One region of the Arthrobacter sp. Hor0625 genome, then DNA from elsewhere that is predicted to be linked to it. Evidence: riboswitches for the same ligand, from Rfam matches in the RefSeq annotation. Region 1 holds a riboswitch; each other region holds the start of a gene.

Region 1 (2,163 bases):
GCCGCGACCACGCGGTCGCCGGCGCCCAGCAGCGCGCCGAGCGCGGTGAACACCGCGGACATGCCCGACGCCGTCGCGAAGCAGGCCTCGGTGCCCTCGAGCAGGCGGAGCCGTTCCTGGAACGTGGCCACCGAGGGGTTGCCGTAGCGGGAGTAGACGAAGCGCTCGTCCTCGCCGGTGAAGGCGCGCTCGGCCGCGGCGGCGGACTCGTAGATGAAGCCCGAGTTCAGGAAGATCGGCTCGGTGGTTTCGTGAAACGCGGTGCGGTCCAGGCCGCCGCGAACGGCCTGGGTGTCCGGGCTCCAGTCCTGGGCGTCAGGGTTGAAGCTCACGTGGTGCTGTCCTGGTCGGTGGGGAGGCCGCGGTTCTTCCAGCCGTTGACATTCCTGGCTCCGGACGGGCCGGGCTCGCCCTCGAAGCCTTCCAGGACGTTGTAGGCCGTGAACCCAGCCGCGGCCGCGGCCGCCGCCGCGGCTGCCGAGCGGGCACCGGAGCGGCACAGGAAGAGGAGCTCGGTGCCGCCCCCGGGGACAGCTGCCTCGAGCTGGTCAAGGAACCGCGGGTTGGGGAGGCCGCCGGCCAGGTTCCACTCGATGAAGAGCGGGTCCGGTCCGGCCCCGGCGGTGACCGGGACACCGATCTGCCGCCATTCGGCCTCGGTCCGGACGTCCACCAGGACGGCCCCGGCCCCTAGCCTGGCCCAGGCCTGCTGCGGGCTCAGGTCCCCGGCGCAGCTCACGCGTGGCCCTCGCCGTCGAACTCCTCGGACCCGCCGTCGAGCTCATCCACCGCACTGGCGACGGCGGCGTCGGCGCTGGCTATGGCCGCCGGCAGCACCACGGCCTGCGCAACGATCACGGTCTGGCCGTTGAACGTTGCCGACGGGCTGCCGTGCAGGACGTAGCCCTCGGCCAGGGCCGCCGAGACGCGCTCGCAGAAACCGCGGTCATCCGGGCCGGTAAACAGCCGGTAGGCCAGCTTTTCTTCCGTGCGCGGACCGGCGCCGGCAGGGGAGGGAGCGGGGGCTGTGGCAGGCACAGCGGGGACGGACGCGTCGGACACGACGGATCTCCTTACTTTCACGCTTGCAGCTCGAGTGGTCGATTTGCCGAGTATTCACCTGAGGCACCCCGCCGCGAAAGGAGGGTTGCCGACCGGCCAGTCAGGGCTTGGCGCCGGATCTCATTACTCCCCAAAAACGTAGCACTCCCGGCACCGGCCGGGCCGCCGACGCCGTCATGTTCAGTCACGCGGCCGCCGGAGTGGCACCTATCCCGGAGCCGTGCCTTGTCGTAGTCTCACCACTGACGCGCCGGCGGGGGAAAAGCGCTCGCCGTCCACCGCACGCTCACACCAAGAATTGGGGACCCACATGTACCTGCGACGCCTCGCACCGGCCGCGCTGCTGATTTCAACCGCCCTGGGGCTCGCCGGTTGCGGCGGTTCCGCTGCCCCGACGACGGCCGGGTCGACGCCCGCGGGCTCCCCGGGCGCCCCGTCCGCAAGCCAGTCGCCGAGCCCGACGCCCACGCCCACCGCGGCCGCCAAGGTGTTCACGCAGACCGAGTTGGCGGCCATTGTCGCCGGTCTCAAGGATGCCCAGGGCAAGCGCCTGACGGCCATCCCGGCCGCGCAACTGGAGGAGGGCATCGCCGCCTCGAAGGAGGTGATGTCCGGCGTCGTCATCACGCCGAAAGCGTGCGCTGCCGTTGCGGACAGCAACGCCCAGATCCCGCCGGGCAGTGTCTTCGCCGGCGGCACCTCCGAGTCGACCACTGTCCGGGCTGTCACGGCGGTGACCCTGGTGGCGTTCAAGGACCCGGAGGTGCTGGCAAAGAACGTTGAAAGCTCGGTCGCCAACACCAAAAAGTGCGAGAACTTCACCGTGGAGATGCAGGGCCACAAGTTTGAGAGCACCACCGAAATCCTGGCGGTGCCGACCAACGCAGACGCTTCCTTCGCTTCGCTGTCCACCCAGACCATGCCGGACGGGGAAAAGCTGGTCACGGTGGTGGTGATGGGAGCCAGCGGAGGGCTCTCCGCCACCGCGGTCGCTACCGGCCCGGATGTCACCAAGGGCTCGGCCCCGGATATGGCGCGGATGGTCGACGACGCCCTCGCCCGGGCCGGTACCTAGGGCTAAGCCGCGGTCCTACTCGATCG
Region 2 (2,163 bases), 1.4 Mb from region 1:
GGCGAGGTTGAAGGAGACGACGGCGCCGGTCCCCTTGGGCCCGTACTTGCGGCCGCGCTCGTACCAGGGGCTGGACGGCAGCCCGGCGTAGGCGACCGATTCGACGTCGTCCCTGGCCTCCAGCCACTCCGCGACCCGGACGGCGTTGGCCACGTGCCGCTCCATCCGCAGGCTGAGCGTCTCGATGCCCTGGGCGATGAGGAAGGCATTGAAAGGCGCCACGGCGGAGCCGAGGTCCCGCAGCAGCTGGACCCGGGCCTTGAGGATGAAGGACAGGTTGGCGCCGAGGGCACCGTCCGCGCCGAGGTCGCGGGCGTAGACCAGACCGTTGTAGGTGGGGTCCGGGGTGTTGAAGCCGGGGAAACGCTCCGGGTTGGCGCCGAAGTCGAAGTTCCCGGAGTCCACGATCACGCCGGCGATCGCGGCGCCGTGGCCGCCGAGGTACTTGGTGGCCGAGTGGACCACGATGTCGGCGCCCCACTCGAGCGGCCGGATCAGGTAGGGGGTGGAGAGGGTGTTGTCCACGATCAGCGGCACCCCGGCCCGGTGCGCGACGTCCGCGATGCCCTCGATGTCCAGCACGTCCTGGCAGGGGTTGGACACCACCTCGCCGAAGAACAGCTTGGTGTTGGGCCGCACCGCGTCGCGCCACTGTTCCAGGTTGTCCGGGTCCGCCACGAAGGTCACGGAGATGCCGAACTTCTTCAGCGTGTGGGCGAGCAGGTTGTAGGTGCCGCCGTAGAGGCTCGGGCTGGCCACGACGTGGTCCCCCGCCTCGGCGATGTTGAGGATGGCGAAGGTTTCCGCGGCCTGGCCGGAGCTGAGCAGGAGCGCGCCGAGGCCGCCCTCCAGGCTGGCCAGCCGCTGTTCCACGGCGTCCTGGGTGGGGTTGCCGATCCGGGTGTAGATGGGGGCGAGTTCGGCGAGCGCGAAGCGGTTGGCGGCACTCTCGGCGCTGGGGAAGACGAACGACGTCGTCTGGTAGATCGGCAGGGATCGGGCGCCGGTGGCGGCGTCGGGCTCCTGGCCGGCGTGGATCTGGCGGGTTTCAAAGGACCAGGCGTTGGACATCGAAGGGGCTCCCTCTCATTGGGCACAGCCCGCCCCGGACCGGGGGCCGGAACGGCACTGGCGCCGCGCTTGCCGCCCGGCGGGCGCCGGGCAGCCAGGTCTTCACCCGGGGCACCCCACCGCGTAAGGAGGGTTGCCGGCCAGCGAGCCGGGGCTTGGCGCTGGCACTCATGACCTGGCACCAGTCTAGGAAGACCGGCGGGCGGCTGAACAGGATTGTGACAAAGATGAAGGGCCGCCCGGGGCTCCGTATCACCATTCCGCGAGGTTAGGACACCCTAAGCTGAGAGCTTCATCACAAAGTGCCAAGATGAGGGCATGCGCATGGATCACGTCTCTTACGCCTGTGAAAAGGATGGCCTGGCGGCCACCACTGAACGTATTGCCACCGCCCTCGGCGTCGAAGCCGTGAAGGGCGGAGTCCACCCCCGCTTCGGTACCCGGAACATGATTATCCCGCTCGCGGGGCACAAATACCTTGAGGTGGTGGAGGTCCTGGACCACCCTGCCTCCGACAAGGCCCCGTTCGGCCAGGCGGTCCGCGCCCGGTCGGCTGCCGGTGGCGGCTGGATGGGCTGGTGCGTCGAGGTCGACGACCTGGCCCCGTTTGAAGAACGCCTGGGCCGCGCCGCGGTCAACGGCAACCGTAAGTTCCCCGACGGCCGCGAACTGGTCTGGAAGCAGATTGGCATCCTGGGCCTGATCGCGGATCCGCAGGTGCCCTACATGCTCAAGTGGGAAGGCGACCCGACGCTGCACCCGTCCAATGCCTACGAGGGCACGGTCAAGATGTCCGCCCTGACGATCGCCGGCTCCGCCGAGCGCGTTACCGAGTGGCTGGGCGAACCGGTGGAGAAACCGCTGGAGGATGTGGACGTCAACTGGCTGGCGCCGCACGGCACCCCGGGCATCCTGTCCGTCACCTTCGAGACCGCATCCGGGGCCGTCACCATCTAGCCGGGCCCAGGATAAAAGGCTTCGGCCGCCAGCAGCGGGTGTCAACGACGCCACCCACCGCTGGCGGCCGGATTTCTTTAACCCGGCCTAGCCTGCCGCCAGGTCCGGGTGGTGGACGGCAACGACGTTGGGGTG
Region 3 (2,163 bases), 870 kb from region 1:
CGTGGGCGTGCCATTCCTGCTCGTCCAGGGCCTCGAGTACCTGCGTGGCACGGGCCAGCGCGGCTGCGCCCAGGACGTTGGGGGAGCCGCCCTCGTGCCGTGCCGGGCCGGTGGTCCAGCTGACGCTGTCCAGCCTCGCGTCGCGCACCGCGCCGCCGCCGGCCAGGTGCGGGGCGCCGGCGTCGAGCCAGTCCGGTCGTCCCACCAGCACCCCGGCCCCGAAGGGGGCGTAGAGCTTGTGCCCGGAAAAGGCGAGGTAGTCTACGTCGTCGGCGGTGAGGTCGATCCGCCGGTGCGGCGCCAGCTGGGCGGCATCCACGGCGATCCGCGCGCCGAATTCATGGGCCAGGGCCGCCAGCTCGCGGATGGGCAGGATTTCGCCGGTGACGTTCGAGGCACCGGTGACGGCGAGCAGGCTGATCCCGCCGCAGGCCAGTTCGGCGCGGAGCCGTGCCACGGTCCCGGCCAGCGTGGGCGCGGCGACGACGCTGCGGTGCGGGACGTTCTGCCAGGGCAGCAGGTTGGCGTGGTGCTCGATGTCCAGGTAGAGGACTTCCCCGGCCGGCGATCCGTCCGCCGCGGGCAGGCAGCCGGCCAGCAGGTTCAGCGAGTCGGTGGTGTTGCGCGTGAAGATCACTGCGTCGTCGTCCCGGCCGCCGACGAAGCGGCGGATGATGTTCCGGGCGTTTTCGTACACCGAGGTGCTGAGCTGGGACGCATAGCCGGCGCCGCGGTGGACGCTGGCGTAATACGGCAGGATCTCGTTCAGGTAGGCCGAGACCACCGACAGCGCCGGGGCGGAGGCGCCGTAGTCGAGGTTCGCGTAGCGGACCTGGCCGCCCTGGATCAGCGGTGCCTGGATCTCGGCGCCGGAAACGGCGGACAGCGGCCGGCGGGCCGTGGCCGGGCGGGCATCGCAGCGCCCGGCGGTGGGGGTGGGAATGGTGGCAGTCGACATGGGACCTCGCTCGAAAAGGACCCCGCACACAGGGGGATCCGCGCTTGCCGGGTCCGCTCCGGACCGGCCAGGTCGTCACCCGGGGCACCCCGCCGCGAAAGGAGGGTTGCCGGCCAGCAAACCGGGGTTTAGCGCTGGCACTCGTGACCTGGTTCGAGCCTAGGACATGGCCCCCGCGCACCGGAAAGGAGGGCCGCAATGTGAAGCAGAGTGTTACGCCGCCGGGCCGCTGCCGGGCTGCTAGAGCAGGTCGTCGAGGTTGGGGTTCAGGCGCTTGAGGACTTCGGAGTGCAGGATCGAGTTGGTGGCCAGGGCGTTGCCGCCGAACGGCCCGTCTTCGCCCTCGAGCGAGGTGAAGCGGCCGCCGGCTTCGGTGACGATCGGGACCAGCGCGGCCATGTCGTAGAGGTTCAGTTCGGGTTCGCAGGCGATGTCGACGGCTCCCTCGGCCACGAGGCAGTAGGACCAGAAATCCCCGTAGGCGCGGGTGCGCCAGACTTCCTCGGTGAGGCCGATGAACTCGTCGAGGTTGCCGCGCTGCTTCCAGCCGCCCAGGCTGGAGTAGGAGAGGGAGGCGTCCGCGAGCCGCGAGACGTTGGAGACCTTCAGCCGAGTGGCGGCGGCCAGCGAGCGGCCGGTGTACGCCCCGGCGCCCTTGGCCGCCCACCAGCGCTTGCCCAGGGCCGGGGCGCTGACGACGCCGACCACCGGCTCGCCCTCGTCGACGAGGGCGATCAGGGTGGCCCAGACCGGGACGCCGCGGACGAAGTTCTTGGTCCCGTCGATCGGGTCGATGATCCAGCGCCGCGCGCCGTGGCCGGAGCTGCCGAATTCCTCGCCGAGCACGGCGTCGCGCGGGCGGGAGCGGGAGAGCTGGCCGCGGATGGCTTCCTCGGCGGCCTTGTCGGCGTCGGTGACGGGGGTGAGGTCCGGCTTCGTCTCGATCCGAAGGTCGAGCGCCTTGAAGCGGCTCATCGTCTGGGAGTCGACGGAATCGGCCAGTACGTGGGCAAGGCGCAGGTCATCGTTGTAGCTCGAAGCTGGTTGGCTCATGCCTCCAAACTACCGCCTAAGTGCCGGGCGGGCCGGGAAGCCACGTCCCCGCGGGCCGCACAGCGGGCTGTTCGGCGGCCCGGGCGCCGGCTCAGGAGACGCTGCCAAGCTCCTTGGTCTCCTGGGCTTCCATCCGCGGGTCGGTGCCGAGC

Evidence for each region. Region 1 has a riboswitch for S-adenosylmethionine ahead of ACTWLI_RS07150 (DUF1737 domain-containing protein). Riboswitches for the same ligand answer to the same signal wherever they lie in the genome.
Region 2: linked by a shared signal. The riboswitch ahead of ACTWLI_RS01015 (bifunctional o-acetylhomoserine/o-acetylserine sulfhydrylase) and the one ahead of ACTWLI_RS07150 (DUF1737 domain-containing protein) in region 1 are both predicted to bind S-adenosylmethionine.
Region 3: linked by a shared signal. The riboswitch ahead of ACTWLI_RS11245 (aminotransferase class V-fold PLP-dependent enzyme) and the one ahead of ACTWLI_RS07150 (DUF1737 domain-containing protein) in region 1 are both predicted to bind S-adenosylmethionine.

Annotation. Positions count from the first base shown of each region.
Region 1 is NZ_CP199586.1:1,570,327-1,572,489, forward strand. Features, by position in the region: gene ACTWLI_RS07140 (O-succinylhomoserine sulfhydrylase) at 1-332, opposite strand, end outside; gene ACTWLI_RS07145 (rhodanese-like domain-containing protein) at 329-739, opposite strand; gene ACTWLI_RS07150 (DUF1737 domain-containing protein) at 736-1,038, opposite strand; SAM riboswitch class IV at 1,077-1,190, opposite strand; gene ACTWLI_RS07155 (hypothetical protein) at 1,373-2,137, shown strand; gene ACTWLI_RS07160 (aminodeoxychorismate lyase) at 2,153-2,163, opposite strand, start outside.
Region 2 is NZ_CP199586.1:208,358-210,520, forward strand. Features, by position in the region: gene ACTWLI_RS01015 (bifunctional o-acetylhomoserine/o-acetylserine sulfhydrylase) at 1-1,071, opposite strand, end outside; SAM riboswitch class IV at 1,132-1,247, opposite strand; gene ACTWLI_RS01020 (VOC family protein) at 1,390-2,028, shown strand; gene ACTWLI_RS01025 (isopenicillin N synthase family dioxygenase) at 2,116-2,163, opposite strand, start outside.
Region 3 is NZ_CP199586.1:2,441,911-2,444,073, forward strand. Features, by position in the region: gene ACTWLI_RS11245 (aminotransferase class V-fold PLP-dependent enzyme) at 1-958, opposite strand, end outside; SAM riboswitch class IV at 994-1,107, opposite strand; gene hisN (histidinol-phosphatase) at 1,199-2,011, opposite strand; gene rsgA (ribosome small subunit-dependent GTPase A) at 2,103-2,163, opposite strand, start outside.